3 regions of the Sodalis praecaptivus genome follow, and region 3 is predicted to be linked to each of the others. Evidence: predicted binding sites of a transcription regulator. Region 3 holds the regulator's gene; each other region holds the start of a gene.

Region 1 (10,645 bases), 990 kb from region 3:
GGCGCTGGGGAACTTTTTCCCCGAAGAAGGCGGGGTGGTGCGCTCCTATCACACGGCGAAAACCACCATCAGCGTCGGTAAGCAGCGGATGCCCGAGGTACACTGTTTCTGTTACCAGGACATTAAGCTGCCGGTACTGCTTGATAGTCTGCGCGATGGCTGGCAGGCCGCTGAGTTAGTCAGCCCATTGCAGCGCCTTAAAGCGCAGGATGGTAATGGTGTATTTAGAAAAACGCTTCATACGTGGTTTTGCCATAATCAGCAGGCGGGTGAGACGGCCAAAGCGTTGTTTATACACAAAAATACGCTTGAATATCGCCTGCGGCGCATTACTGAACTGACCGGGCTGAATTTGGCGAATTTTGAAGATCGTTTTCTGCTGTATGTTGCCGCGCTATTGGATAACGTCTAGCGAAGGCTGAGCCGGTCGTCTTCTTAGCCCTCCGCCAGGGGATAAACGCCGACGTCCTTTTCGGTCGTTTATCGCGGTGTAACGGGGTTGACTTCCTTTTTTGACGGTGACGTCGCTCGCGTCCAATCCGACCCGGCGGACAGCTTCAGCTCATCCGCTCATGCCCCCTCGCTTGCTGACTGCTTAGAACTGATATGACAGGCTAACCGAGACGTTAAGCGGTTCCCCATAGACATAACCGTTCATGTAAGAATAATAAGTGCGGTCAAACAGGTTATCGACGTTCGCCTGCACCGCCATTTGTTTGGTAACTTGATAGCGGGCAAAGAGATTTGCCAGGGGATAACTGCTCTGATAGACGCGCTGAGTGCTGCCATCGGGCGCGGTAAGGTCTTCATACACGCGGTTCTGCCACTTGATACCCCCTCCCATGGTCAGCGCCTGGAGCATTGGCAAGCGATAGCTGGAAAACAATTTGAACTCGGTTTGCGGTTGATCCGGGTTGTAACGCCCCTCCGAATCACGGGCCACATAACGTGTTGCGCCGAATGTCATTTGCAGGTTGTCGGTTAGCGCCCCGTTAAGCTCAAATTCCGCCCCTTTGCTGCGCGCGCCCTTGGTCGCAACATAGGCCTGTTCGCTGCTGTTGTTGACATAAACGCCATTCTCTTCTTCACCGACATTGTTTTGCTCAATGCGGAAAATCGCCATGGTCGCGGTCAGACGACCATCAAGCCACGCAGACTTGAGGCCTGTTTCATAGCTTTTGCCGGTGACCGGCGACAGATAATGACCGCTGCTATCACGATAGGTTTGCGGCTGGAAAATCGAGGTATAACTGGCGTAAGCTGACCAGCTCTCGTTGATGTCATACACCAGGCCCGCATACGGGGTGATGTTGTTTTTTTCCATATTGCCGCTGCTGCCGTCGGAGCTGTATTGTGTGTAACGTGCACCGACAATCAGAGACAGTGGATCCGCCAGCGAAAAGCGTGCGGCGCTGTAGGCCGATTTCTGACGTACCACATCATCGGCATTTTGATACCAGCCCTGCCATGCCGGTTCGGCGATATTGCCGTTCCAGTGATTATTAAACGCGCCAAGATCGTTGGCGGTGATGTCATAGGCGTCTAAATCGGTTACACCATCCTGGCTGTCGGTCACATTGTGTTGACGGCTGTAGGTAACGCCAAGCATCAGTTGATGCTTACGACCGAACAACGCGAAGGGGCCGCTGGCATAGCCGTCCACCGATGTTAGTTCACGCTTACCACGATCCATGCTGCCGTAACCATCCGCACCTTCACCGGTGGTGGCATCGGGATAAGACTGGTATCCGACATAAAGCAGTTTATCACTGAAGGTGTTTTCAGCGTGGGTGCCATTTAGACTCACACGCCAGCCATTATCGAAGTTATGGACCAAATCGGCATACACTTTGCGCGCTGTCGTGTGGTAGTAAGTCCAGTCCGCCGAAGAGTTCAGGCTGCGTTGGTAATGCGTAAGCGAGCCATTGCTGTAAAACACCGGATTACCGCCCCAAGTGGGATCGCGGGTATCTGCGTCTTGATAATCGTAGCCGAGCGACACCGTAGTATCATCGGTGATATCCGCATCAAGCACGCCATAAAGGAATTTGGTATTTTTATGGTAACGATCTAGCCAGCTATCTTGATCCTGATAACCCGCGATAACGCGTCCCCGCACCGATCCCGCTTCATTCAACGGGGCTGAAACGTCTGCGACATAACGCTGTTTATCCCAGCTGCCGTAGCTGGCGCTCAGCGTTCCGGTGAGCGCTTTGCTGTCGGCGTGTTTACGCACCATATTCACTGACGCTGCCGGGCTGCCTGCGCCCGTCAACAGACCGGTGGCGCCACGCACCACCTCGATGCGATCATATATCGCCGTATCCGAAGCGGCGTCCCCGAAATTCCAGGCATCGCCCACCGAGGTAGGAATGCCATCGAATGTGAAATTAGTGAGCTTAAAGCCGCGAGAATAATATTCCGAGCGTTCACTGTCCACCAAATTACTGGTAATGCCGGTGGTGTTATTCAGCACATCGTTAACCGTTTGTAACTGCTGATCCTGCATACGCTGCTGAGTAATGACACTGACGGATTGGGGGATATCGCGCGGCGTCAGAAGAAGTTTTGTGCCGGCTCGGGTGGTCGTCACCTGATAATCTTTGTTCTCTGCGCCACCGTTATCGCCATCGGAGGTGGCATTTACCACTATCACATCATTCTGGCTGTCGCTTTTGGTCGAACTGGACTCGGTCGTCTGCGCCATTGCCTGGTTGAGAAGCGTCTGTACCGCCATGGCCAACAAGGACACCGTAAAGGTTTTGCGGATGCTTGGCACGAGGTTGTTAGCGCGAGTTTCCTTGCGATTCGGGAGCATAGTGTTTTCCGTCGGAAAGATCGAGATGTGTTGTTATCGAGCGTCTTATTCAGCGTGCCGTACCCTGTTGCGGCTCTCGAAAGTAAGAAGCGAAAATTATTAAAGCCAATGATAATCATTTGTATTATTAATTCAAAAAAGGTTTTGCCTAAATATGTAAATATTTGTATTGGTCAGTAAAATCAATTGACTGGCGTGAAAAGGACTAAGAGGGGCCAGGCTTAGCGTGCGGGCACATTAGGGCGATGAGGCGGAAGAGGATTGGTGTCCCAGCATGGTCGTTTTGGCGAGCAGAGGGATATCGACGTTATCCCGCCAAGCGTCCGTAGGTCATTTCATTGTCTTCAGGGGGTAGGGTTACCGTCTATGGTACGCGGATGTGGCGTGATGGAAACCGCCCCCGGCGTTGCCTTGGACCGTCGCATTTTAAATTCCGATTGCGATCGCTATCCTTCTGCATCTACAATTTTCACTCGAATGATTATCATTTGCTTTAGGACACTTATGACGGAAGGTACCCTCAGCGGGGGCAGGAAGGCCACCTTGGCGCGGAATGCCGAATTTTTACCCTCTTGTGGGAAACGAACGACGCGTGCTACCGAATGCAGCCTCAAGAACGACGCGCCAGTAGGGAGAAGGTCTTGATGGCGAGGCGTTCATCGGTTATTGACGCGAACCGGCGCCGTGTGGTTACCGCGTTGCTGCTGATGCCATGGTTACCGGGCGCTTCGGCGCAGACGGATAAGCCGGTTAAACGTATTATTTCCCTGGAATGGCTGCCGCTGGAATTGCTTTTTGCCTTGGGCGTGACGCCATTGGCGGCGGCCGATACCCATGACTATCGACTGTGGGTAAGGGAGCCAGCGTTGCCCGTCGGCGTCATTGATGTTGGCCAGCGTGACGCACCCAATCTGGAATTCATCGCCGAACTGAAACCGGATCTGATTCTGTATTCCCAGGGATATGGCCCGCGCGCGGATCAATTCCATGACATCGCTCCCGCCATGGAGTTCAACTTTACCGACGAGCGCGGTCATCCCTTGCGCACGGTACGTGCCGGCCTGCTGTCGCTGGCTGAACGGCTGGACAGGGCGGCAGCGGCCCGGGAACACCTGGACTTTTTTGATCGACAATTGGCGGACGCCAAGGCGCGCCTTGGCTCCTATCGGCGACAGCCGTTGCTGGTTTTCTCGCTAATAGACGATCGTCATGTCTTCATCCTCGGTGAGACAAGCCTTTTCGGGGACGTCATGCGGCAACTGGCCATCGACAACGCTTGGCAGGGAGAAAATACGTTTTGGGGCACCGCGGTAGTCGGCATCGAATACCTGGCGAAATTGCCACCGCTCCGCGCCATTTGTCTAGATCACGGCGATGAAGCCGCCAGGGCGCGCGTCGCCGCCACGCCTATATGGAAATCCCTCTCCTTCGTACGTGAGAACACATGGCGTAATGTTCCCGCGATATGGTTTTTTGGCGCTACGCTATCCGCCCTTCGATTTTGCCGTATGCTTGAGGATTTAGAAAACCAATGGTAACTTCACGCGAGATACGCGATGGCCTAAGCTAGAACGGCCATTTTAATGACGATGTGGAGAGTTGTTTACCGTCACGTTTTTTGATCTTGATGTTTAATTACATCGATAATAACTGAGCCAATGGGACGTTCATACTCCCCGATCCCGTACAGCTGAGAACGATAGAAATAGTCCAAACTTACATCGCAAACCAGCAGTGACTCGCTCGCGCTGGGCCACCACGGGTTGTTCCATATGTATTCAGCAATCCATTTCTTTCCATCAAATAGGGAGATGCTGCCTTGAGTCCCTGTTGATGCACCGTCGCGACCGCACGAACAAATGTCGTAAATAGTATTAGCATGAATAATCTTACCTTCTAACCTAGAAAGCGGTATTTCAATATCTTTATTGCTTTGTGCATGAAATTTACCCCAATGCAGCGTCACGTTTTTTATTGTCATGTCAAAATTTATTGGCTTAATGCTTATATCAACCCATTGTTTATAGGACATGTGCGATCACCTGTTTTCTTAAGTTGTATCCGTAGGGAATCTACACTCGAACACGTTTGAATGTAGACGCCAATCCAGAAAGTCAGCGAGAAATAAGACCTATGCGTTTCCTTTAATTACCTCTTAGCGTTAATGGATCAGGGGCGTAAAAATAACACCTCAAGTTTGAATTATTATTCACTCAGGATTTTGAGCCAGAAAGTTTCTTAAACGTCACTGCATGGATATATATCGCGCGCGACAAAGGACGCGCCATTATTAACGGGCAGCGGGATCCTGAGCGCGGACGAGCTTAATGTGTGCGCCGATAGGGTATCACGAGCGCCGCCTTTTACAATGCCACACAACCTCATTTATCCTGTGACGTAGAGGCTGCGTCTAGGGCATTGACCGTACACTGACCGGAAGCATTGTTGCATGCCACGGCATTTTGCCGACTGTACCGGCTCGACGAGGCTTCAAGGGACGTTCAGGTTACTTGGCTTCATATTGGCAAGCATAAAGCGGTACGCGTTATCGCCGTAAACCAGCAATATGTAACCTGGTGCGCTAACTACCATCAGCGGTGATAGCAGCCGTCGACATCTCTCCCGCGTCGGCGTTGTCGATGACATTAGAACCCGCCCCGTTGCCCCAACCATTTGTTGCTGTCATCGCACAGGCGATGACCGATTGTGTCATAAGCACGATAAGGGGTAGGTCAGGGTGGGCGTTTAGAGCGTTGGTATCACAACGGAAAGGAATCTGTAAAGATGCGAATTACGAAAGGCATTTACCCATGCATTGATGGATATGGATCACCTGAACACATAGAACCATCTTCACCTCCAGCGATTAACCAGTGCCAAGGCATAACTCCGTATGCCATAAAAATTTCCAATGCATGCTATCGACTCGCACACCTGCACATCGACGGCAACAGCGTGCAGAATAGGTCAGTAAACTGCGCACGATTACTGCGTTTGCAGAATCATAGCGTAATAACCTATGCCAAGAAAATATATAATACACCTTTGGATGACAGGATCGTCGATTCAAAGGGTCTTGAGCAGACAAGTTTTCGCCCTGCGCCATACCGGCGTAAGAAGGTGATAGACCCGGAAAATCCGGGAAAAATGATTTCGCGAACTACTCTACATTTGCGCCAGAAGGTGGTAGACCCGGCAAATGAAGGGAAACTGGTGTCTCGGGGGGCGTTATATAAGCGCAAAAAGGTCGAAGACCCGCATAATCCGGGGAAACTGATTTCTCGCAGTGCCTTATATAAGCGTATTAAGGTGATAGATCCAGAAAACCAGGGGAAAACAATTTCACAAAGTACATTAAACGGCAGGGTTAAGGTCGCAGACCCGGAAAATGTTGGGGCGTTGATTTCCCGTAATGTGCTATATAAGCGTAAAATGGTTGCAGATCCCGATAATCTGGGTGAGATGATTTCTTGCAATAAATTATATAAGAGAAAAAAGGTGGCTGACCCTGATAATCCGGGGAAAATGGTGTCCAGAAATACCTTAAGAATGCGTCAGAAAATCGAAAACCCGGAAAATCCCGGCGAAATGATCTCTCGCAATGCGCTATATAAGCGCAAAAAAGTTGCTGATCCAGAGAATCCCGGAGAGATGATTTCCCGCAATACCCTCTATAAGCGTAAAAGAGTCCCAGATCCGGAAAACCCCGGGGAAACCGTTACGCGTAGCATACTATATAGACGCAAGCGAGTGGCAGACCCACAAAATCCTGGGAGGATGATAGCCTTAAGTACCTTTTATAGCCGTAAAAGAATAGCAGACCCGGAGAATCCGGGAAAAACGATCTCTCTGAATGCCTTACAAATGCGTCAGAGGGTGGCAGAGCCGGCAAATCCGGGGAAAGTGATTTCGCGGGGTGCATTCTTTCAACGCAATAAGAGTCTGACATTATGAACATAGCCGTTGCAAATGGGAAAAATCATTCGTTCGCCGCCACCCTAGCGCCTGGCGAGCTCGAGATCCTCTGGAACGCGATGGGAATTCCCTGGTTGATAGCTAAGAGGCTGGCCTTATCGCAGGCGTGCCGCCCGGCCTCTGGTTGTCGCGCACGGCATCCGTCATGAAGCAAGTGGATTCGGACTTCACGCAGCGAGGCGGTATCCGGTGGCTTGTCGCGTTATCCGCAGGGACAAGGAGCGCGCAAGGCGGGCGCGCTCCTCGCACTTGTGCAGATTATTTTGCCATCCATTGCCGTTGTGCTGCCTTAGCATAAGCCGCCGATAAAGTATTATCGTACACGACGCCGCAGGCAATGCCGCTCATCTGATGACCCGATTGCAGGTAATCATAGCCAATTTCATCATCAGGAACGTAAATCAGCGCAATGCGATAAGGGCATTCAAGCTTCAATGTCATTACATCGGGATCGTTTTGCTTGCCGGCCGATATCGAGGTGCCTTTAGCTGAGGTCACGGTGGCGCGGCCAACGAATTCGAACATCGATGCACTTATCGAATTGAGGTAGTCATAGTCATTTTCATCAAAGTCGATCGCATGGGGGGCGACCTGTAAATCATTGGGCCGCCCAAAATAACCCATATTGTCTTGATGGTCAGTGTAGACGACTTTCGCTGCCGTAGGCCGCACATATTCATCGCTAAACTCAATCGTGTCGTATAACGTCGCGGCGGTAATCACCGCTGCCTCCGAGGCTGGCGTTATGATTGTTGCTAACTCCGCACCATCAAGCGCGACAGGCTGGTCGTTTTGAATTTTGTAAAATATGCCGGCGGCCATACCCGGAAAGGTCAGAGCGATGATCGGATTGGATGTCATGATGTGCTGTTTAAATTGCCCCCATATCTGGGAAAAAATAACGACGTTGGTGAGGTAATACTGGTTGAACTGGAATATATTATTGATACTCTTCATGTTTTTGTTGTCCGCAGAGTCGCCTGCATTCTGTTGACTTAATTTATCAATGACATATTTCTCATGGGTTTCAGTGATTTTCTCGATATAATCAATGGCGGTTAGCGCCAAATTTCTAATTCTTGTGTTTTCGGTATCGATTAGCTCTTGATCCAGTTTTAACTGGCTTGCATGTTGAATGACTTCCAAACGAAAAGCCAAAATCAGCGAGACAGTAGTGCAATAAAGGGGGGCGAAAGTATAGCCTAAAGTCTGACCTTGAATTTTAAACCTTTCATCTATACCGATAAAATAAACTGTTAATGTACTGTAGACGATTTTGGCGGACTCATAGTTTCCCGCCGAAAGGGCTTGTGAAAATTCAGAAACTTTGTCTTCAAACTCATCAACCAAATCTTTCAGGACGTTCCATTCTTCATTATCAATTTCCTCATTGACTAAAGCTTTCACTTTTTCTTTTATTTGAGTCCAGGCATCTTCTTGGCTTTTGGGCCAGAGTAAAGCGATGACGGTTGATATTATTCCGCCTACGTAAGGAATGAAATCAGCGGCAAATTGCAGTATGATTCCCGTTGCGACTAAAGGATTTTCGATTGCCGGATGATACGTTACGGCGGAGGATGCGGCGGTAGAGTCAAATTTATCATTCATAGGAACACTCTTCAGATTAGTTTGTGTTTTAATATCTAATTTGCTTACTAATGATAAGAGGATCATATGTTTGGCTATAGATCATTTCTGTGAGATGAATCGATATTATGAAAGTCATTGCGGATATGACGGGTGCTCGATATATCCAGCTGACGTTTAAACCTTAAGCGATGAGGTATAATATCGCGCGTATAATAATCACCCTGGTAATAGTGGTTAAAGACGCAGTAGTTATTTTTGCTAATAAAAAAGGGCGCCGCTCTAATGAGGGTAGGGATGATGTTCTTTGTTAAACGGGGTTCCTCTCTCAGACGTCAACGCGAAAAGTCGGGGGTGAGAGGTGTTTTTTGGTGGAGAAACGGCCCTTCCTTGAGCCCTGAATTAACAATCAATTACGAACGCGCATGTGATACCAAGCACATGCTGTACTGGCCAGAATGTGTTTGTTCTGGGTTGCTACTGGTGGTTAGATCGACATAACCATAGGAAGAGGGGTTATCGCGGTTAAAATCCCACATGCCAATAAAGGCAACGTCATTCATTTTTGCAAACGCCGCGACGGTGTTGGCGTCGTCAAGAGTAAAGATGGAGAGATCATCATTGAGGCCGATCATCGGGGTCACGGCAACACATTGGTATCCCCCTTTAACTCCCAACGAAGCAAGCTGGTTATTAATACTGGTTGCCGCCTCAGTAGCGGCTCTGCCCATGTGGTCTTTATAGTTGGGATCGTAGTAATCCATTGCCATTCCGTTGATAACAAACCTGAGATTTGCTGCAATGGCCTGTTGAACAATATTGAGTCCTGTTCCGGTTAGCCCTGAGGGTAACGTTGGAAGAGTGAATGAGAGGCTGATGTCAGGATTACGTTGTTGTATAACCTTAAGCGCTTCACAAATGCTTTTGATATTATACAGGCCGTTTTCTAAATCAAAATCTAAACCAGACGCATGATAGCGGTCAATTGTCTCTTGATAAGTAGCGATAAGCTCCTCTACGCTCAGCGCCATTGAGATATCATTGTTAGATGCACCGCCAAACGACACGATAACTTTCCGACCGGCTGAATAGAGATCATTTGCCAGCGGCAACGCCCAATCCAGCGGCATGGCGTCTTGCGCGGCCCAACATGGCTTTTTAGAAGGGGATAGGGTGATAAAGGCCAGAATTAGGCCATCAACATTCCAGTCAATCGCCTCTTGAGAATAAAGCGGGTTTGGGCGTCCCTGTGGATAATTTTGCCAATCAGACCATAAGGCATTAATCGTCACGTCAATGTAAGGCGTTATCAATGTTTTCATGTTAGTGTTTCCATATAGTAAATAAAAATTAGCGCTTACTCATGCTTGAGCTCTCGGATTATAACTGGCTTGGTAAATAAGTGTGTTGAAAGGCGGCGTCATTATGTTCGGTCAGTCTTAGCCGAACAAATCAATAATAGCCAGACCGACGGAGACTCTGGGACTCGGTACATAAAGTGCGTTGTGTGTGCTCTGTCACTCTTTACTTGCGTTCAGACGGCGGCTTTTAAGCGCTTCACTTTTGCGAACCTGTCGCGGCGGGAAGAGGGAAGTGATGCGTGTTTGGGATGGATTAACCCCGGCTCTCGCGTTGCCCCATAGTTAAAAATAACTTTGATGAAATATATATTTGCATGCCTTGACTTTGAATTTTTATCTTGTCCATTAAGTTTAATTGGCGCGATTGCAGCCATTTCACCTCATATTGAAGAGGGCATGAGCTAATTTAGCAATTTCAACTTAGATGAATTTGCTATGTTATATTCCGCAGAATTTAAGAGGGAATTATGGGAACGATTTATTATCTTCCGACACTCTTTCAGGAATGGAATGCAAACTATCCTTATCTGCTTTTTTGTCGTATAGCGGTAAAGCGAACAGCAATAATAAAGTTGACAAATGATCTTGATTTAGTGGGCAACTCCGAAGTTCAACTGGCTTCAATTGCTGATAGAAAAGTGGCACTGAAAGGGACAAAGGAATCTGTTGGCCTTAGAAGGGCTGTGCTTATCAAAAACCAGCTAATAGATATGGACAACATGCATCAAGTGTTAAAGGACGAAATAACGCAAACCAGAGAGGTGAAAAATCCTATTTGGCAGCTTGGCTCATGTTTTGGCCTCAGAAACAAACTGTAAATATCAGGCGCATCAAACCCGATTGATGCGCCTTCGGTGGGGCTGCCCAAGAGGAGGCATTGTCTAGGCCACCTCCCTATGGCGTC
Region 2 (10,645 bases), 880 kb from region 3:
CCGAAGATGCTGCCGGCGCGGTTGCCGAATGTGTTGCTGAACGGCACGACCGGTATCGCGGTCGGGATGGCGACCGATATACCGCCTCATAACATCAACGAAGTGGCGGCCGCGGCGATTGCGCTGCTGGGCAACCCTTCCGCCACGTTGGAAAACTTGCTGGAATATGTAAAGGGGCCGGATTTTCCCACCGAGGCGGAAATCATTACTCCCCATGACGATCTGCGCAAGATTTACCAGACCGGCCGCGGCTCCGTGCGCATGCGCGCACTGTGGACCATCGAGGAGGGCGAGGCGGTTATCAGCGCGTTGCCGCATCAGGTTTCCGGCGCTAAGGTTCTGGAACAGATAGCCAGTCAGATGCGCGCGAAAAAATTGCCGATGGTGGAGGATTTGCGCGACGAATCGGACCATGAAAACCCGACCCGCCTGGTCATCGTCCCGCGCTCCAACCGCGTTGACCTGGCGCAGGTCATGAACCATCTTTTCGCCACTACCGATTTGGAACGCAGCTATCGCGTCAATATGAACATGATCGGGCTGGACGGCCGTCCGGCGGTGAAAAACCTGCACGAAATTTTGTCGGAATGGTTGGTTTATCGTCGCGACACCGTACGCCGCCGGCTGAACTTCCGCCTGGAGAAAGTCCTGCGCCGGTTGCATATCCTGACCGGCCTGTTGGTGGCCTACCTCAACCTGGATGAGGTTATCCACATTATCCGCACCGAGGATGAGCCGAAACAGGTTCTGATGCAGCGATTCGAGCTGAGCGAAACCCAGGCTGACGCCATTCTCGAATTAAAACTCCGCCACTTGGCCAAATTGGAAGAAATGAAGCTCCGCGGCGAACAGGATGAGCTGGAGAAGGAACGCGACAAAATCCAGGCGATCCTGGCCTCGGAACGCAAGCTGAGCAACCTGCTGAAAAAAGAAATCGAGGCGGATGCCGCCGCTTACGGCGATGCGCGCCGCTCGCCGCTGGTGGAACGCGACGAGGCGAAAGCGCTGAGCGAAAATGAGCTGATTCCGTCGGAGCCGGTGACGGTGATCCTGTCGACCATGGGCTGGGTACGCAGCGCCAAGGGCCACGATATCGATCCGAGCGGGCTTAGTTACCGATCCGGCGACAATTACCTGTCGTCGGTGCGCGGCAAGAGCAACCAACCGGTGGTGTTCATCGACTCCACCGGACGCAGCTACGCCTTAGAGCCCGCCGGTCTACCGTCGGCGCGCGGCCAGGGCGAACCGCTGACCGGTAAACTAACGCTACCGCCGGGCGCCTCGGTGGAGCAAATGCTCACCGGCGCTGACGATCAGAAATTGCTGATGGCTTCCGATGCCGGCTACGGTTTCGTGTGCAGTTTTAGCGACTTAGTGGCGCGCAATCGCGCCGGTAAGGCGCTGTTGACGCTGCCGGAAAATGCCAAAGTCATGCCGCCGCTCTGGATAAAAGGCGCCGCCGATAAGCTGTTGGCGTTCACCCAAGCCGGGCGTTTGCTGATGTTCCCGGTCGACGATTTGCCGCAGCTGTCGAAAGGAAAAGGCAATAAAATCATCTCCATCCCCTCCGCAGAGGCGGCGGCGGGCAAGGATCGTCTCGCCGGTCTGTATCTGCTGTCCACCAAAGCCTCCGTTACTTTCTATGTCGGCAAACGCAAGCTCACTCTTCGCCCGGAAGACTTGCAGAAATTCAGCGCTGAACGCGGGCGTAAGGGAACGTTGTTGCCGCGCGGACTGCAACAAATCGATCGGGTGGAAATCAACGATCCGCTGGCCGGCGCCGGCGAAGAGGAAACGGCGTAATACCTGCGCCGGCCGGGCATCCCCCGGCCGGTTTTCTCTTTGGTGACAGGTGATGATCCTCCGTGTTGTTTAATACCGCCCGACGGCCGGGGGAATAACCGTGTATTTTGTCAGGAAGCCGGTATACTAGCGACGGCTGAAGGTTAAGGGGTAACTATGCTCGCTATTGTTCGCACCATTTTGGTGGTGCTGTTGTCGATAATCATCTGCGTTTTTGGCTTGATTTATTGCTTGTTCAGCCCGCGAGACCCTCGTCATGTCGCCACCTTCGGCCGCTGGTTTGGCCGTATGTCGCCCCTGTTTGGCATCCGGGTGGAAGTTCGCCATCCCGAAGGCGTGACGCTACCGCAAAATTGCATTTATATTGCCAATCATCAGAACAACTACGATATGGTAACCGCGGCCTATGTCGTGCAGCCGCGTACCGTAACGGTGGGAAAAAAAAGCCTGCTATGGATCCCGCTGTTTGGGCCGCTTTACTGGTTGACCGGCAATTTGCTTATCGATCGCGACAACAGCGCCCGCGCCCATAGCACGCTTACCGAAATCGTACAGAGTATCAAAAAGCGCAATATTTCCATCTGGATGTTTCCAGAAGGGACCCGCAGCCGCGGTCGCGGTTTGCTGCCCTTTAAAACCGGGGCGTTCTACACCGCGATTGCCGCCGAGGTTCCTATTGTGCCGATTTGCGTTTCTAATACCTCGAACAAAATCAAACTCAATCGCTGGTCCAACGGCTTGGTCATCATCGAAATCTTGCCGCCGGTCGAAACGGCCGGTTATAGCCGTGAGCAGGTGCGCGCATTGACCCGACACTGTCGGGAAGTGATGAAAAACAAGCTCGACGATTTGAACGCGGAAGTGGCCAGGCGAGAAACGCTGGAGCGCTGAAAGCTTTTGACCCCAGACCGTCGGTCGCGACTTGACGAACGGCGGGTGCTGCAAGGGCGAAAGCCTTTCCCCTTAATGCCGGCCGGATCCGTAACAATAAAGCCGTGGCCGGGACGAATTGAGGCCCAGGCGCAATTCGGTCCCGGTGTACGGTTGATGATTTCCCGGCCTGACGCAGGCCGGACATGACGAGAAAAGCTTTGCCGTGTCTAATGGAGCAGATATGTCACTCAGTCGGCGTCGGTTTATTCAGGCATCCGGGGTTACGCTTGCGGCCAGCGCGCTGCCGCTGCGGGCGCGAGCCGCCGATGCGCCCGTAGCGCTGCCGATCCCACCCTTGCTGGAATCACGCCGCGGGCAGCCGTTATTTCTGACGCTGCAGCGCTCGCACTGGACCTTTGCCGCCGGCCGACGCGCCGCTACCTGGGGCATCAACGGCGGTTATCTCGGCCCGACGGTGCGGGTGTTCAACGGTGATGACGTCAAACTTATTTATAACAATCGGCTGAATGAACCCGTGGCAATGACCGTCAGCGGTCTGCAGATGCCCGGTACGCTAATGGGCGGCGCGGCGCGGATGATGTCGCCGGGCGCGGACTGGTCGCCGGTGCTGCCGATCCGTCAGCCGGCGGCCACCTGTTGGTACCATGCCAATACTCCTAATCGTATGGCGCCGCATGTCTATAACGGCCTGGCGGGGTTATGGCTGGTGGAGGATGCCCTAAGCAAAGTGCTGCCGCTGCCGAATCATTATGGCGTCGATGACTTCCCGCTTATCATCCAGGACAAACGGCTGGATAATTTCGGCCAGCCGGTGTACAACCCACCCGCCAGCGGCGGTTTCCTCGGTGATACTCTGCTGGTGAACGGCGCGCAGAGCCCCTTTGTGGAAGTGTCGCGCGGTTGGGTGCGTCTGCGGCTGCTCAATGCCTCCAACGCTCGGCGTTATCAGCTGCAACTCAGCGACGGCCGCGCCATGCAGGTCGTTGCCGGCGACCAGGGGTTCTTGCCTGCGCCGGTGCCGGTCACCCGGCTGTCGCTGGCGCCTGGCGAGCGGCGTGAGATTCTCATCGACATGTCCAAAGGGGAAGACGTGGTCATCACCGCCGGCGAAGCGGCCGGTCTGATGGATCGGGTACGCGGCTTTTTTGAACCCTCGTCAATACTGGTCAATACCACGGTGCTGACGCTTAAACCGACCGGGCTGTTACCCTTGGTCACCGATAACCTGCCGATGCGCTTGTTGTCCGATCAACTGATCGACGGCGGCATCAGCCGCACCCGCGAGTTCTCCCTCGGGGGGGCTACCCCCGATATCAACGGTGCGCTATGGAATATGAGCCGCAACGACTTTCAAAGTTTACAGGGCAGTTTTGAGCGCTGGATAGTCCATACCAATACCCCGCAGGCGTTCCATATTCAGGGGGTGGCTTTTCTGATTAAACGCGTCAATGGCAGCACGCCATTGCCGGAAGATCAGGGTTGGAAAGATACGGTGTGGGTCGATAACGAAGTGGAACTGCTGGTTTGGTTCCCACAGGTGGCGCCGGAGCACTTTCCTTATCTCTATTACAGCCAGACGCTGGAAATGGCCGATCGCGGCGCCACGGGGCAATTTGTCGTACGGCCCGCGGCCCTGGGTTAACGGCGGCGCAGAGTGCGCCACCGCCGTGAGGTGCCGCCGCGACAGCAAAGCCGTGCGCGTCGCGCCGAACGTGGCGCGCGTCGCCAAAGCGGCCAGTGCGTGAAAACGGGGCAGGGGGAGCCAGCGCTATTCCTGCGCTGGGAGCTAGCGCGGCCCGCTACCCTCGCGGCGCCGGATCCGGCTTCGGTCTCAGACCATAGCCATGGTATCCGGATGCGAACCCAGCCGTTTGCCGCTGTCCAATGTGGCAATGGCATCCAGATCATCCTGCGTCAGGCTGAAGTCGAGTACGTCGAAGTTAGCGCGTATCCGCGCCGGCGTGACCGATTTCGGGATCACCACCAAGGCGTTATCGATATGCCAGCGGATAACAATCTGCGCCGGCGTTTTGCCGTATTTGTCCGCCAGCTCTCGGATAATCGCCTGGTCAAACACCCCTTTACCGCCCTGCGCCAGAGGACTCCAGGATTCAGTCAAAATCTGATGCCGGGCATCGAAGTCTCGTAACGCCTGCTGCTGCAACAGCGGATGCAGCTCAATTTGGTTTATCACCGGCACCACGCCGGTTTCATCCAGCAGGCGCTGAAGATGGTGCGGCTCGAAATTACACACCCCGATGCTTTTCGCCAGCCCTTCTTCCTTCAGTTTCACCATGTCGCGCCAGGCCTGTACAAAGTTATCCTTGCTCGGTACCGGCCAGTGCATTAAATAAAGATCGACATAATCCAGGCGTAGCTTGGCCAGACTTTGCTCGATAGCCTTCTGGGCCATGGTTTGATCGCCGTTCCACAGTTTAGTGGTAATAAACAGATCTTCCCGCGCCACCGTGGCGCCCTGCAGCGCCTGACCGACACCCTCTTCGTTTTTGTAAATAGCCGCGGTATCAATGGAGCGATAGCCGGCCTCCAGCGCCGCCTCGATTGCGGTGACCACTTCCTGGTTACTGGCTTTCCAAACCCCCAAACCCAACTGCGGCATGGTATGTCCATCGTGGAATGTGACCGTAGGTTGCGTTGTCATGCTTTCTCCTTTTTTGTCCAAGCGCCGCGCCCGTGCGGGACGGCGAGGGCCATGAGTGATGGGATAAGTTTAGTTTTAGCAGAAAAAAGAGCCTGCCGCGGCGTCGGCGATGCGTTAGGGCCGCTGTGCGCGCAATGATGTTAGGCGGTGACCCGCTTCACGCCGCGGCGATGGGGAAAACGGCCGGCCGCAACAGATTTGCCTGCGTTACTGCATCACGGGTTTAGGCGTTTTTCACCCGCCGCCGGCGGATAATCAGCAGTACGCTGCCTATCAGACCGGTGACCAGCAGCACCACGGGCAGGACGATTAGCGCCATCATCACCTGATCTTCATGATGTTTCACCACCGGCACATGACTGATAGCATAGCCAAGGGTCACCAGCACGGTGACCCAGATTAGCGCGCTTAACCAATTGAACAGCTGAAAACGGGTATTGCTGAGGCCGGAGATGCCGGCCATCGTCGGCAGCAGCGTGCGCACAAAAGCCAGAAAACGGCCGACCAGCAGCGCGGTCAGCCCGTGACGATTAAACATGGTGTAAGCGCGCAGGTGATAGTGGGCGGGCAGATGGAGCAACCAACTTCTGACGATGCGCGTATCACCCAGCCAGCGCCCCTGCAGGTAGCTGAACCAGCAGCCGAAACCCGCCGCCGCGCTGAGAATGATGAGCGTGGGAAAAAACGCCATGACGCCTTTGGCGACCATCGCGCCCGAGAGCAGCAGTAGACTATCACCCGGCAAAAAGGAAGCCGGCAGCAATCCATTTTCTAAAAACAGCGTGGTAAACATTACCCCATAGACCACCCAGATCACCCGGGGATCGGCCAAAGCGGCAAAATCCTGATGCCAAAGCGCCCGGATAATCTCTTCTAGTAGATTCATTTCAACCTGCTTACTCACATTTTATCGACAGCTTAGCGTTACGCCGGTTCCCAGTCCTTGATCCATCACCCAACCAAACACTTTTTTTAATCTATTTTAGTCAGCAAAGCGTCAACCGGCGATTAATCGGCGCATAAACGTGATTTTATCGCTCTCCTTGCGCGATGCGGGCGAAGCCGGCGGCCAAATCGTCGATGAGATCATCGCCGTTTTCCAGCCCGATGTGCAGCCGCACCAGCGTGCCGGTGAAATCGACACCGCCCGCGGGCCGTATGGCCGCCAGTTCTTCCGGCTGATTCGCCAGTATCAGCGATTCGAAACCGCCCCATGAGTAAGCCATGCTGAAATGCGTGAAGTGGTCCAGGTAATGTGCCAGTTGCTGATCGCTTAATCGTTGCTTTAGCACAAAAGAAAACAGCCCGCTGGCCCCGGTGAAGTCGCGCACGAAGACGTCATGCCCTTTGCTGCCCGGCAGCGCCGGGTGATTGACTACCGCCACCTCAGGCCGCTGCGCCAGCCAGCGCGCCACGCGCAGGCCGTTTTCCTCATGCTGCTTTAGCCGGATGCCGAGCGTACGCAGCCCCCGTGCGGCCATATACGCGGTATCGGCGTCAACCATCTGTCCCATCAGATAGGATTGCTCGCGCAACTGCTCCCAGCAGCGCGCGTTGGCTACCGCGGTACCGATCATCGCATCGGAATGGCCGATCAGATATTTAGTGCCGGCTTGAAGGGAGATATCGACGCCCAAATCCAGCGCCTTAAGTAATATGCCTGCCGCCCAGGTATTATCCAGCATAATGACGATATCCGGCTTTCTGGCCCGCACCGCGCGTACGATGGCCGGGATATCCTGCACTTCCATGGTAATCGAACCGGGGGATTCCAGCATCACCACCCGCGTATTATCCTGAAGCAGAGAGCCGATATCCGCACCGATGAGCGGATCAAACCACGTGGTGGCGATATTCATTTTGCCAAGGATATGCCGGCAGAAGTCTTGCGTCGGTTCATAGGCTGAATTGGTCACCAATATATGATCGCCCGCCGAGACGAAGGAAAGAATCGCATTGCTGACTGCTGCGGTACCGCAGGGATAGAGCGCGCAGCCGGCACCCCCTTCCAACTCCACCATCGCTTGCTGCAATGAGAAATGAGTAAGCGTGCCGCGCCGGCCATAAAACAGCTCGCCGCTGGCGCGTCCCGCCGTCGCCTTTTTCTTATGCTGGACTGAGTCAAAAACCAGCGAGGATGCCCGCTGGATTACCGGATTAACCGACCCATGGGTAAACGAGGGTTTTCTGCCGGCGCTGACCAGCACCGTTTCCAATTTCTTCGACGTCATTATTCGCGCTTTGCCTTCTAGCAGAGATGATAAATACCGTACGTGGCGGCGGGAGGTGTGTCATGCGATTCAGGTTATCACTAATGCCGGGCGCGGGGCAGACGTTGCGCCGGCTTTTTCGCCGTTTGGCGCTACCGCGCTATTATGCCCGCGCGGTATCGACAGCAAATATCGGTTTCGACCTCGATGGCGGTTCCACGGACACCCTGGGGTTTTATTGCGCGGGTGAAAATTTTACTATGCTATTACCCCGAAGGTGACGGGTGCGTAGCACAAATAATAATGATAACCACTATCAATTCCTGTCCCATTTGCTATTATTCTGGCTGAATTAATTTTGGGTGAGTATCGGGTGGAGGCACAGCGTGAAATCGGCTGTTAAGCAACAGAGTTTATCATTTGACGGCGTATTAGCCGGACACGGCGCAGTATTCGCCCCGATGCTGCGCGGCATTTTCCTGAGCCTGCTTTTGGGGGCGGGCGTGGTGGGCAGCGCCATCGCCGCGCCGACCACTGCCGCGCCGCCGGCCACTGCCGCCTCGGCCGAGGCCGCCGTCGATACAACCCCAACGCCTACCGCCGATCAGACCGCGGCCAGCAGCCCGTTGTCGCTGCCGGCTTCGGTGTCGGCTACGCCCGCACAGCGGCAATTAATGCAGATGGACCTCTCCGTTTGGGGCATGTATCAGCACGCCGATATCGTAGTGAAAATCGTTATGATTGGCCTGCTGCTGGCCTCGGTCGTCACCTGGGCACTGTTTTTCGGTAAAGGGGCAGAATTATTGGCGGTTAAGCGCCGGTTGCGCCGCGAGTTGCAGCTGCTAAAAGACGTGCGCAGCCTGGATCAAGCCACGACGGTGGCGGCCAATTTCTCTCCCCGCAGCTTGAGCGCCAGTTTATTGGCCGAAACCGCCAACGAACTCGACCTGTCGGCCCGCCTCAGCGATAACAACGGGATTAAAGAGCGCGTGGCGTTTCGTCTGGAGCGCCGGGTTGCCGGCGTTAGCCGCGCCATGGGGAAAGGTAACGGTTTTCTCGCCACTATCGGCGCCATCTCCCCCTTTATCGGTCTGTTCGGCACCGTTTGGGGCATCATGAACAGTTTTATCGGCATCGCCCACACCCAGACCACCAATCTGGCGGTAGTGGCGCCCGGTATTGCCGAAGCGCTGCTGGCGACGGCCATTGGCCTGTTTGCCGCGATTCCGGCGGTGGTTATTTATAATATCTTTGCCCGTACCATCGCCAGCTACAAAGCGATGGTGGGGGACTGCGCCGCACAGCTGCTGCTGTTGCTCGGCCGCGATTTGGATCTGGCCGCAGAAGCGGGCAGCCAAGTGTCCGCACAGGTGACCAAGTTTCGGGTTGGATAAGTCATGGCGATGCATTTAAACGAGGATGTTGATACCGACGGCGAAATGCACGATATCAACGTTACGCCTTTTATCGACGTTATGCTGGTGCTGCTGATTATCTTTATGGTCGCCGCGCCGCTGGCAACGGTAGATATCCGGGTGGATTTACCCAACTCCACCGCCGCGCCTCAACCGCGGCCTGACAAGCCTGTATATTTATCGGTTAAAGCGGATAAACAGCTGTTTATAGGCGATCGGACGGTAACGATGGCGACGCTCGCCCAGACGCTGGACGAACAGACTCAAGGCAATAAAGACACGCCGATATTTTTCCAAGCCGATAAGAGCGTGGACTATGCCACGCTGATGTCGGTGATGGATAACCTGCGTAAAGCGGGGTATTTCAAAGTTGGCCTGGTAGGGCTGGAATCCCCCGGACAGGGATAACTGTTCGCCGGCGGACGGGCGCCGGCGCCGTTAGCGCTGGGTGTCATGCTCGGCCGGTCGCGTCAAGCAGCCCATCGTTGCAACGTCCCGTCCTAAGCGCGAACGTCGATGCTCACCTGGGCCCACTTGGCGTTTGCCGCGTTGAACGCGCCGGTCTGTATCCGGTCAGACGCTTATCCCAAATGATTACCCCCGGTAACGCCGTGTACCTCCGCCGTCACATAGCTTGATTCCTGCGAGGCAAGGTAAACATAGATAGGCGCCAGTTCTGCAGGCTGACCCGCGCGGCCCAGCGGGGTCGAGGTACCGAAAGAGGGGAGCGCATCCGTTGGCTGTCCTCCGGACACCTGCAGGACGGTCCAGATGGGCCCCGGGGCCACGCAATTAACGCGAATTCCTTTCTGCGCCACTTGTTTGGCCAAGCCGCGGGTATAATTCAGGATGGCGGCTTTGGTCGAGGCGTAATCCAGCAGCGTCGGACTGGGTTGATATGCCTGGATTGACGATGTAGTGATAATCGAAGCGCCGGGGGGCAAATGGGGGAGCGCGGCTTTAGTCATCCAAAATAGGGAAAAAACATTCGTTTCAAACGTTTCGCGAAACTGCTCGGTGGTGAGGTCGGCGATATCTTCCACGGCGGTTTGCTTACCGGCCACCAGGGCCAGAATATCCAGGCCGCCCAATTGATTCAGCGCATCCTCAACCACCTTCACGTTAACCGATTCGTCACGCAAATCGCCCGGCAGCAGCACCACTTTACGACCGGCTTCTTTAACCAATTCGGCGACCTGCTCGGCGTCTTTATGCTCGCTGGGATGATAGGCCAGAGCGACATCGGCGCCTTCCCGGGCAAAGGCGATAGCCGCCGCGCGTCCGATGCCGGAGTCGGCACCCGTTACCAAGGCTTTACGGCCTTCAAGGCGACCGGTGCCGCGATAACTCTTTTCACCACAGTCAGGAACAGGGGTCATGTCGGTTTGCAAGCCGGGCGGATTCTGTTGTTGTTTAGGAAAGCCGTCCTTTGAATATTGGGTCACCGGATTTTGCATTTTATATTGATCATAATCAGCCATTATTCTCTCCATGTGCTGTGTCTGTTTTGGCGAAAGGTAGCATTAAGGTTAGTTAATGTTTATGAATTTGTCTAATTACTATCAGAATAAGTAAATTTATCGATAACAAACTATGTAACGGTAAATAATATAATAATCTGAGGTAAGGGGTTGTTGCGTGATTTTTTATTCTCTTTCTGA
Region 3 (10,645 bases):
ATGTTTTACCTCGTAAAATGTTGCGGGGCAGTGTATGACCGGGGAGTATAACCGCTGGGCGCCGACGCCGATATCCGACGTATCGTCCCTCTCTTCGGGGCAACTGCACATTGATTTTTTGTATTGCAAAATAAGTTTGCGCTAAATAATAGAATAAGTCACAAAATAGAGCGATTCAAGATGAAATTTTAGTAGGAAAACGGCTATTATTTTGCGAAGAGAATTAAATCTTTCGCCGGCGGTGCAAACGCGCTGCCGACGATTGCCACAACAAAGGCGGGGTGCCAGCAGACCTGCCGGTAAAAAAAGTCATGCTAATAGGGGGAAAAGGTGAATATACTCAGTTACTTGCAGAAAATAGGCCGGGCGCTGATGGTCCCGGTGGCGACACTGCCCGCCGCCGCTATCCTGATGGGGGTGGGCTATTGGATCGACCCGGTTGGCTGGGGGGGCAGCAATGCGTTGGCGGCCTTTTTCATTAAATCCGGCTCGGCGATTATTGAAAATATGTCGGTGCTGTTCGCCATCGGCGTTGCCTATGGCATGTCGAAAGACAAAGATGGCGCCGCGGCGCTTACCGGTTTCGTTGGCTTCTTGGTGGTCACCACCTTGTGCGCGCCGGCCTCGGTGTCAATGATACAGAAAATTCCCTTGGATCACGTCCCGGCGGCGTTCGGCAAAATCAATAACCAGTTCGTCGGCATCCTGGTGGGGATCATTTCCGCCGAGCTTTACAACCGTTTCAGCCATGTCGAGCTCACCAAAGCGTTGTCGTTTTTCAGCGGACGCCGCCTGGTGCCGATCCTGGTGTCGTTCGTGATGATCTTCATCGCCTTTATCCTGATGTACATTTGGCCGTTGATCTTCAACGCGCTGGTGGCGTTCGGCGAGCATATCCAACAGTTGGGTTCGGTGGGAGCCGGTATCTACGCCTTCTTTAACCGGCTCTTGATTCCGGTCGGCCTGCACCACGCGCTGAATTCGGTATTCTGGTTCGACGTTGCCGGTATTAACGATATTCCCAAATTCCTCGGCGGCCAGCAGTCCATCGAAGCCGGTACCGGTATTATCGGTATTACCGGCCGCTATCAGGCGGGCTTCTTCCCCATCATGATGTTCGGTCTGCCCGGCGCGGCGCTGGCGATTTACCACTGCGCCCGGCCAGAGAACCGCAGTAAAGTCGCGGGGATTATGCTTGCCGCGGCTTTCGCCTCGTTCTTTACCGGCATCACCGAACCGCTGGAATTCTCCTTTATGTTCGTTGCGCCGGTGCTGTATTTCCTGCACGCGCTGCTGACCGGTTTGTCGGTATTTATTGCCGCCAGTATGCATTGGATTGCCGGATTCGGCTTTAGCGCCGGCCTGGTGGATATGGTGCTCTCAAGCCGCAACCCGCTGGCGGTGCAGTGGTATATGCTTATCCCGCAAGGGCTGGTGTTCTTCGTTGTGTACTATCTGGTGTTTCGTTTCACCATCAAACGCTTCAATTTGCTCACCCCGGGCCGCGAGTTGCAAATGGCCGGCGATGAGGCCGATGGCTACGACGTGAACATTGATGCCGCCGGCGAGGGCAAAGGGGATGAGACGCAAATTCTGGCGCGTCGGTATATCAGCGCCATTGGCGGCTCGGATAATCTGACCGGCATTGATGCCTGTATAACCCGTCTGCGTCTTAGCGTGAAAGATAGCTCGCTGGTCAATGATGCGGTCGCGAAAAATCTTGGCGCTCAGGGTGTGATCCGACTGAATAAAGAAAGTCTGCAAATCATCGTCGGCACCCGCGCGGAAATTATCGCCGGCGCCATGCGTACCGTGCTGGCGAGCGGCCCGGTCAGCGCTGCGCGCGCGGTATCGCCCGCGCCGGTCGCGGCCCCCGCGCCCCGCGTGGAATCGGCCCCCGCCGCGGTGAAGCCGGTGGTGGTATCGCTGATATCGCCGATAACCGGTGAAGTGGTTCCGCTGGACCAGGTGCCGGATGAAGCGTTCGCCAGCCGTGCCGTGGGTGAGGGTATTGCCGTACGCCCCACCGATAAACTGGTGCTATCGCCGGCGAACGGCACGCTGGTAAAAGTATTCAATACGCATCACGCTTTCTGCCTGGAAACCGACGGCGGCGCTGAAGTGGTGGTGCATATCGGTATCGATACCGTGGCCCTTAACGGGCAGGGTTTTACTTGCCTGGTGGAAGAGGGCAGTAAGGTGACACAAGGACAGCCTATTCTGGAGCTGGACCTGGCCTACTTGAACGCTAACGCGCGCTCGATGATAAGCCCGGTGGTCGTGAGCAACATGGAGGAGTTCGGCACCCTGACCGCCACCGCCAATACCACGGTAGTGGCCGGTCAAAGCCGGCTTTTGGACCTCACCGGCAAGTAATCGCGCCCGGTGCGCGGCCACGCGGCGCAACGCCCGCGGCCGCGGCGTTATCCGCAATCATTTGCTCAAGCGCCTGTGCTGCCGTTAGGGGGCCAGGCGTTTTCCGTTCTGTCTTTCCCTCGCCGCGCGCGATGCCTTAACCGCACCCACCGGCCGTGCCGGTAAACCGTAATGGAGAATTTCTCTAACAAACGGTTGTGTCCTGGCGTGGCATGTTGGAACATAAGAGCAATGAATGTCGTGCTGTTGTGTAGAGGAATATCAACATGAGTGAGGCTGAAGCCCGCCCAACTAATTTTATTCGTCAAATTATCGACGAAGATCTGGCTTCGGGGAAGCATACATCGGTGCATACCCGTTTCCCGCCGGAGCCCAATGGCTATTTGCATATCGGCCATGCAAAGTCCATTTGCCTTAATTTCGGCATCGCCCAGGATTATCAGGGCCAATGCAACTTGCGTTTCGACGATACCAATCCCGTGAAAGAGGATAGGGAATATGTCGATTCCATTAAGTACGACGTGCAGTGGTTGGGTTTCAACTGGAGCGGTGACATTCACTACTCCTCCGATTATTTCGACCAGCTGCATGACTATGCGTTGGAGCTTATCGACAAAGGGCTGGCCTACGTCGACCAACTGTCGCCGGACGAAATTCGTGAACATCGCGGCACGCTGACGCGCCCGGGTAAAGATAGCCCCTATCGGGATCGTAGCGTGGAAGAAAACCGCGCGCTCTTCGCCAAAATGCGCAACGGCGAATTTGCCGAGGGCAGCGCCTGCCTGCGGGCGAAAATCGATATGGCGTCGCCGTTTATGGTGATGCGCGACCCGGTGCTGTACCGCATTAAATTCGCCGATCACCATCAGACCGGCAACGCGTGGTGCATTTATCCGATGTATGACTTTACCCACTGCATCTCCGATGCGCTGGAAGGGATAACCCATTCGTTATGCACCCTGGAGTTTCAGGATAATCGCCGGCTGTATGACTGGGTGCTGGATAATATCACCCTTGATGTGCATCCCCGGCAGTATGAATTCTCCCGGCTGAATCTCGAATACGCCATCATGTCCAAGCGTAAGCTGAATCTACTGGTGACGGAAAAAATTGTCGAGGGCTGGGACGATCCGCGTATGCCGACCATTTCCGGCCTGCGCCGCCGCGGCTATACGGCGGCTTCGATTCGCGAATTCTGCCGCCGCATCGGCGTGACGAAGCAGGACAATAATGTGGAGATGGCCGCGCTGGAAGCCTGTATTCGCGAAGATTTGAACGAGCGCGCGCCGCGCGCCATGGCGGTGATCGACCCCGTACGGGTGGTCATCGAAAGCCTGCCGGCGGGGCATGAACAGGATATCACGATGCCAAACCATCCCAATAAACCGGAGATGGGGACCCGCCAGGTTGCGTTCAGCCGCGAAATCTATATTGATCGCGCCGACTTTCGTGAAGAAGCCAATAAGCAATACAAGCGTTTAGTGCTGGGTAAGGAAGTCCGTCTGCGCAATGCCTATGTGATTAAGGCTGAGCGCGTGGAAAAAGATGCCCAGGGGCAGATCACCACCATCATCTGCCGCCACGATGCCGATACGCTCAGTAAAGATCCCGCCGACGGGCGCAAGGTGAAAGGCGTGATCCACTGGGTATCGGCCACCCGCGGCGTCGCAGCGGAGTTTCGTCTGTATGACCGGTTGTTTAGCGAGGCCAATCCGGCGGCGGCGGAAGATTTTCTCTCTACGCTGAACCCGGATTCGCTGGTTATCCGGCAGGGCTTTGTCGAAGCCGGCGTACCGGCAGCCAATGCGGATGAACCTTTCCAGTTTGAGCGCGAAGGCTATTTTTGCGCCGACAGCCGCTACTCCAGCCCCTCCCATCCGGTGTTCAACCGCACCGTGGGGCTGCGCGACACCTGGGCCGCGAAAGCCGGGATGTGATCTTGCCCCCCGCGCCGTGATCTTTCCGTTTCTGGCGCAGGGGGAAGCGGTTACGCTGCGCCGCTTATTCCTCTTGCTGCCCGCGCTGCAACGCTTGCGGCAAGTTTTCAAGCTTATCCAAGCTATAGGCGTGCGGATGGTGCCTGAGGCGTAGCTGATAATGGTTGGGCCTGTCGGCCCAGATGTAGCTGTTATCTAACGCATCGGCCGGCGGCGCATATTTGCACGGGATCACCTTGTCACCCACCAGTTGCTTAACGCGGGATGTCAACGCCGCGAACGCCGCATGCTTTTTTCTCTCGACGCTAAAATCGATCCAGGAATGCACCCTCCCCTCTGGGGCCCCGTGGGCGTCAGAGATGAGGGGCTCAGGGCCGTGCAGAGTGGCGTAAACGGTTTTGTCGTAGGGAACGAACGTGATACCCGTTGAGCGAAACGTGGGCAGGGCCTCATGATCGATTTGCGCATACATGCGGGAACTATCGCCGCAGGTGCCTGCCGTCAACGGCGAAGGTTTCGGCGGCCGCGGCGGAGCCTGGCTCGCCACTGCCGCGACGGGATCCCGCGGACGTCTGAGGGTCACCGGCGATGAGGGCGATTGTCTAGACGGGTATGCACCGGCCGCGGTATCGCGTTGCGGGTTGTGTAACCGTCGCGGCAGGGAGCCAGATGGCGTGGCCGGCTGCCAACCGGTCGCGGCGTCGCGTTGGGCGTTTTTGCTGGGGCGCGACGGTACGGGAGTAAGCAGGGTGGTGACGTTGGCAAGCGCCGCATCAATACGCACGGGGCGCGGGGATGCCGGGGGTGTGCTCCTCGCCGCGGTGGCTGGGCGTAACCATTTTGCTTGCCTTACGCCGTTGGGTTCAGACGTGAGCGGCGTTCGCGTGGCGGGAGGCGCTGCCAGCGATGCCACAGCCGCGGGCGGCACAGGGGTGTCTTGCAGGATAGGTTTCATCATCGGGATACCTGTAGGTCGACCAAAGACGTTAGGAGACAGCGTTACCGCTTCCAGGGAGGGCTCGGTGGGTAAGCGCTGTGAACGGATCCCTGCTCCCCTGTTTTTTTGGGGGCAGGGCCGGGCTAGGGGCTGATAATAATTTATCGGCCTATAAGCCCACTGCCCAATAGCCTAAGAAGTTAACTTCCCCGCCGTCATCGGGTGAAAGGCTGATTCAGTACGGGAGAATAGCGGGATGGCGGCAAGTAAGAAAAAAGGGGCGTTATGAAGTGTAAAAGCAAGGCGAGAAAAAACCGCCGGCGGCGGTTTCTCTTTATACGGTCGTGATTGTATGGCGGTAACGTGACGGCGTAGGACGGGTGTCAGAATTTTACGACGTGCGGATCATCTATATCATGCAAGGTTTCATCTTCACGGCAGTCGCCTTCCGCGCAATGGCCATAAAGATAGAGGCTGTGGTTGGTCAGTTTGATATTGTGCTTTTTCGCGATGTCGCGCTGGCGCGCCTCGATAAACTCATCGCGAAATTCGATGACCTTGCCGCAATCCAGGCAAATCAGGTGATCGTGATGGTGTTGCTGGGTGAGCTCGAAAACCGATTTGCCGCCCTCAAAGTTGTGGCGGGTGACAATGCCGGCGTCATCGAACTGATTGAGTACGCGGTAAACGGTGGCCAGCCCGATTTCCTCACCCATATCGATCAGCTTTTTATACAGATCTTCCGCACTGACGTGGTGGCATTCCGGGTCTTGCAACACTTCCAGGATTTTGAGCCTGGGAAGGGTCACTTTCAGGCCGGCCTTCTTTAATGCGATGTTATTGTCAGTCATGCGGGTTTGGTCCTGTTACTTGATAATCAAGTTATAAGCTAACACAGCCTATAACAATCGTCGGCCCGAAAAATGTATCACTGTCTCATTATAGAACTCGCGGTCAGAAATGAAAAAGAGACTCATTTTCATTATAGCCCACTCAGCGAGTAAGGACTATGTTACCTCTTTAGGTTTAAAAAATCACACAAAGTGTGGTGCCATTGTACTGCTTTGGCGGAAAAAGTTACAAAATTGTAGCTATCAATTTGAAAGGAATTATTTATCAAGCATACAATGCGGCATCATGCCGTCCGGGGAGGCCGGACGGCGGTAAGGCGTTAAGCCAAATTCATCTCTTCGCGAACCTGTTTGACCCAGCCGTCGACGCGTTCGGCGGTAAGCTCGGGCTGGCGGTCCTCATCAATGGCCAGACCAATAAAGTGGTCGTCGTCCGCCAGCCCTTTGGACGCCTCGAAATGATAGCCGGCGGTAGGCCAATGGCCGACCAGCGTGGCGCCGTGGGGTTCAATAATGTCCCGCAGGGTGCCCATCGCATCGCAGAAATACTCCGCGTAATCTTCCTGATCGCCGCAGCCGAATAGCGCAACTATCTTGCCGCTGAAATCGACCTCTTCCAACGTCGGGAAAAAATCATCCCAGTCGCACTGCGCTTCGCCGTAATACCAGGTCGGGATACCCAGCAGCAGCCGGTCATACTGTTCCAGATCTTCTTTGCTGCTTTTGGCGATGTCAAAAACATCAGCAACATCGGTACCCAGTTGCTTTTGGATCATCTTGGCAATATTTTCGGTATTGCCGGTATCACTGCCAAAGAAAATGCCTACACTCGCCATGAATATCAAAACCTCATAAAAATTAAGGGTATGCCCAATCGTCAACCTTAAGCTGATAAGGGCAATGATAGCAGACCCTCACTTAAGGAGATACCTGCCGGCGGGGGCTTTTTGCGTCAATTGCGCCCGCCGTGACGTGTACGCCGCAGGTGCAAAGGCGTGCCGGCCTAATGCCTGTGCCACGGTTTAGCGGCAGGCAGACGCGCGGCCTGCTTTACGGCCAGCGATCGGTCTGTTTAAGGCCTGTGCCACAAATGACGCTCTGCCGCCGCGGGACCCCTCCTTCAGCCGGCGGGCCGCTGGCGTTCAAGCTCCGCCAGCAGGATAAGTTCGATAAGCTCACTGCGGGATATATCCCGCTGATCGGCCAGTTTATTCAGCGCATCCACCGCCTGCGCATTGATTTTCAACTCCACTCGACGCAGCCCGCGCACTTTGTCACGCCGCAGCTGGTTACGCTTATTGATTCTGAGCTGCTCATCCCGAGAAAGAGGACTGGTTTTCGGCCTTCCCGGGCGGCGTTCATCCGTAAATAAATCCAGCGTAGTGCGGTCCGTTTGTTCTTTTGCCATAGTTGATGAAGGGAATATGCAACCGTAAGCGGCGGGGTCGCCGGCGGCTGGCCTGAGCCCTGGCCGGCGTCCTCCGTAGCGTTAGTTTCACCGGTCCCTGGAGGTAGCCGGCATCCAAAAACCCGTCATCTTACCCCAGTGAAGCGGGTGGCGACAATGGCTAACTGCCGCGTCCGGCTGATGCTTCCGTCAGAAAACGCGCGACAGCGCGCACTACCGCCTGCGGTTTTTCGGCATGCACCCAATGGCCGGCGCCGGCCACCACATGGGCGCGGGCGCGGGGAAATTGCCGGCGGAGAGTCTCGCGGTAGCGATCATCCAGATAGGGGGAATTACCGCCGCGGATAAACAGTATCGGCCCCGGCCAGGGGGGCAGTGTTCGCCAGCCGATAATGTCGGCGTAATTATGCTGGATGCTGTCAAGAGCGAAACGCCATTGTCCCTGATCAAACGATTTCAGTAGAAACTGAATGGTGCCCGGGTCGTCAATATCCTGTTCCATCAGCCGTGCGGCGTCGCTGCGCTGCGTTATCCCAGACTCGCTGACGCGCGCCAGGGCGGCGAAAATGGCGTCATGGCGGCGGACCTGATAGGCCACCGGCGCCATATCGATCACCACCGCCTGCGCAATGCGCGCCGGCGCCAGCGCGCAAAGCGTCATTGCCACCTTGCCGCCCATCGAATGACCGATGACGATACAGCGCTCAATAAGCAGCGCGTCCAGTAACGCCAGCACATCCCGCGCCATTTCGTCGTAACCCATGGTGGGGGCGTGGGGGGACAGGCCGTGGTTGCGCAAATCAATTTGCAGCGTGCGATGATTTTCACCCAGGGGACGGGCCAGTACGCCCAAATTATCCAGACTGCCGAACAAACCGTGGATCAGCACCACCGGCAGACCCTGTTCCGGCTGGCGCGCCGCCTGCAGCCGATAGTTCAATTTCATAGCGCTCCTTTTGCTGCGGATAAAAGCTGTAGCCTAGCATGAGTTTGGCGCCGCCAACGCCGCAATGGGGAAAAAAGGGTGGGTGCGCGGGCGGGCCGATTGCCCGGGCAGATTCTGACTTTTTCACCGCAACGGCGGTTGGTGCTGTTCGTTGCCCGGGTTTAACTTGTATAATCGGGGCGATTGATTTATGTGGAAATTAACGGATTACAATGAAAACTATTGAAGTCGATGAAGATCTTTATCGCTATATTGCCGGCCATACGCAGCACATTGGCGAAAGTGCCTCTGATATTCTGCGCCGTATGTTGAAGTTCACCCCCGGCGTTGAGCAAGCGTCAACCCCCGCACCGGCGGTGACTTCTGCGGCAAAAGCCTCAGAAAAATCGGAATCTGTTCGTCCACTGCCCGAGAGGGTTCGCGCAATGCGTGAATTATTGCTCTCAGACGACTATGCTTTGCAACGCAAGGTAGTGGATCGTTTCATGCTGGTGCTGACCACCCTGTACACCTTGTCGCCGCAGGCCTTCGCCGCGTCTACCGAAACACTGCACGGCCGTACCCGCACGTATTTTGCCGGCGACAGGCAAACGCTGCTGCAAAGCGGCCACCAGACCAAACCCAAACAGGTGCCCGGTACGCCTTATTGGGTCATTACCAATACCAATAGCGACCGCAAACGGAGCATGATTGAACATATTATGCTGGCGATGCAGTTCCCAACGGAGCTGATAGAAAAAGTTTGCGGCACTCTTAAATTTAATTGACTAGCAACGGAGAAGCGCCGATGGCCAATCACCCCCGCGCCGGGCAGCCCGCCCGCCAGAGTGATTTAATCAATGTGGCACAATTAACGTCGCAATATTATGTATTGCGGCCTGAGCCGGGCAACAGCGCCCAGGCGGTAAAGTTTGGCACCTCGGGACACCGCGGCAGCGCCGGGCGCCATAGCTTCAACGAAGCCCACATTCTGGCCATTAGTCAGGCTATCGCCGAGGAGCGCGCCAAGCAGGGTATCAAGGGGCCTTGCTACGTGGGTAAGGATACCCATGCGCTATCCGAACCGGCGTTTATCTCGGTGCTGGAAGTCCTGACCGCCAACGGCGTGGACGTGATTGTGCAGGCGGATAATGGCTACACGCCGACGCCGGCGATTTCCAATGCCATCCTGAGCCACAATCGCGGCGGCGGCGCGCAGGCCGACGGCATTGTTATCACGCCTTCCCATAATCCGCCAGAGGATGGCGGTATCAAATACAATCCGCCCAACGGCGGGCCGGCCGACACTAACGTCACCCGGGTGATAGAAGAGCGCGCCAATGCGCTTTTGGCGGATAATCTACGCGATGTCAAACGCCTGACGCTCGACAAAGCCTGGCAAAGTGGTTATATCCACGCCAAGGATCTGGTGCAGCCCTATGTGGAGGGATTGGCCAGCGTGGTGGACATGCCGGCCATTCAACGCGCCGGGCTGAAGTTGGGCGTCGATCCGCTGGGCGGCTCCGGCATCGCCTATTGGCAGCGCATTGCCGAGCACTACCGGCTGGATTTGACGTTGGTCAATGAAGAGACTGACCAGACGTTCCGCTTTATGCATCTCGATCATGACGGCATCATTCGCATGGACTGTTCGTCGGAATCGGCGATGGCGGGGCTGTTGGCGCTACGCGATAAATTCGATTTGGCCTTCGCCAACGATCCGGACTATGACCGGCACGGTATTGTCACCCCGGCGGGCTTGATGAATCCGAACCATTATCTGGCGGCGGCGATCAACTACCTGTTTCAGCACCGCCCTCAATGGGGCGATGAGGTGGGCGTGGGTAAGACGTTGGTGTCCAGCGCCATGATTGACCGGGTGGTTGACAGTCTCGGCCGCCGGCTGGTGGAAGTGCCGGTAGGCTTCAAGTGGTTTGTGGATGGCCTGTTTGACGGCAGCCTGGGTTTCGGCGGCGAAGAGAGCGCCGGGGCGTCATTTTTGTGCTTTGACCGTCAGCCCTGGTCCACCGACAAAGACGGCATCATCATGTGCCTGCTGGCGGCGGAAATTACCGCCGTGACCGGCAAAAATCCCCAGCAGCATTATGATGAACTGGCGAAGCGCTTTGGCGCGCCCAGCTACAACCGCATTCAGGCGCCGGCCACCCACGCGCAGAAAGCGATTTTGTCCAAGCTCTCACCCGAGCAGGT

The links. The regulator Fur, encoded in region 3, represses iron uptake genes when iron is present. The targets are predictions, from matches to a motif close to ATAATAATGAGAACNACTATCAA.
Positions count from the first base shown of each region.
Region 1: fhuE (ferric-rhodotorulic acid/ferric-coprogen receptor FhuE) is a predicted target of Fur. The motif match lies at 2,927-2,949, and genes of this name have one in related genera.
Region 2: exbB (tol-pal system-associated acyl-CoA thioesterase) is a predicted target of Fur. The motif match lies at 7,867-7,889, and genes of this name have one in related genera.

Region 1 is NZ_CP006569.1:2,233,892-2,244,536, forward strand. Features, by position in the region: gene SANT_RS09920 (CdaR family transcriptional regulator) at 1-412, shown strand, start outside; gene fhuE (ferric-rhodotorulic acid/ferric-coprogen receptor FhuE) at 596-2,818, opposite strand; gene fhuD (Fe(3+)-hydroxamate ABC transporter substrate-binding protein FhuD) at 3,463-4,356, shown strand; gene SANT_RS09935 (aegerolysin family protein) at 4,428-4,850, opposite strand; gene SANT_RS22920 (hypothetical protein) at 5,603-6,772, shown strand; gene SANT_RS09945 (insecticidal delta-endotoxin Cry8Ea1 family protein) at 7,052-8,401, opposite strand; gene SANT_RS09950 (chitinase) at 8,794-9,702, opposite strand; gene SANT_RS24080 (hypothetical protein) at 9,915-10,115, opposite strand; gene SANT_RS09955 (hypothetical protein) at 10,209-10,559, shown strand.
Region 2 is NZ_CP006569.1:4,104,220-4,114,864, reverse strand. Features, by position in the region: gene parC (DNA topoisomerase IV subunit A) at 1-1,803, shown strand, start outside; gene SANT_RS18355 (1-acylglycerol-3-phosphate O-acyltransferase) at 1,960-2,694, shown strand; gene ftsP (cell division protein FtsP) at 2,918-4,339, shown strand; gene dkgA (2,5-didehydrogluconate reductase DkgA) at 4,529-5,359, opposite strand; gene SANT_RS18340 (DedA family protein) at 5,583-6,245, opposite strand; gene metC (cystathionine beta-lyase) at 6,391-7,590, opposite strand; gene exbB (tol-pal system-associated acyl-CoA thioesterase) at 7,956-8,963, shown strand; gene exbD (TonB system transport protein ExbD) at 8,967-9,392, shown strand; gene SANT_RS18320 (SDR family oxidoreductase) at 9,566-10,465, opposite strand.
Region 3 is NZ_CP006569.1:3,219,650-3,230,294, reverse strand. Features, by position in the region: gene nagB (glucosamine-6-phosphate deaminase) at 1-2, opposite strand, end outside; gene nagE (N-acetylglucosamine-specific PTS transporter subunit IIBC) at 331-2,376, shown strand; gene glnS (glutamine--tRNA ligase) at 2,643-4,313, shown strand; gene SANT_RS14235 (hypothetical protein) at 4,378-5,271, opposite strand; gene fur (ferric iron uptake transcriptional regulator) at 5,634-6,101, opposite strand; gene fldA (flavodoxin FldA) at 6,422-6,937, opposite strand; gene ybfE (LexA regulated protein) at 7,222-7,509, opposite strand; gene ybfF (esterase) at 7,670-8,455, opposite strand; gene seqA (replication initiation negative regulator SeqA) at 8,668-9,222, shown strand; gene pgm (phosphoglucomutase (alpha-D-glucose-1,6-bisphosphate-dependent)) at 9,243-10,645, shown strand, end outside.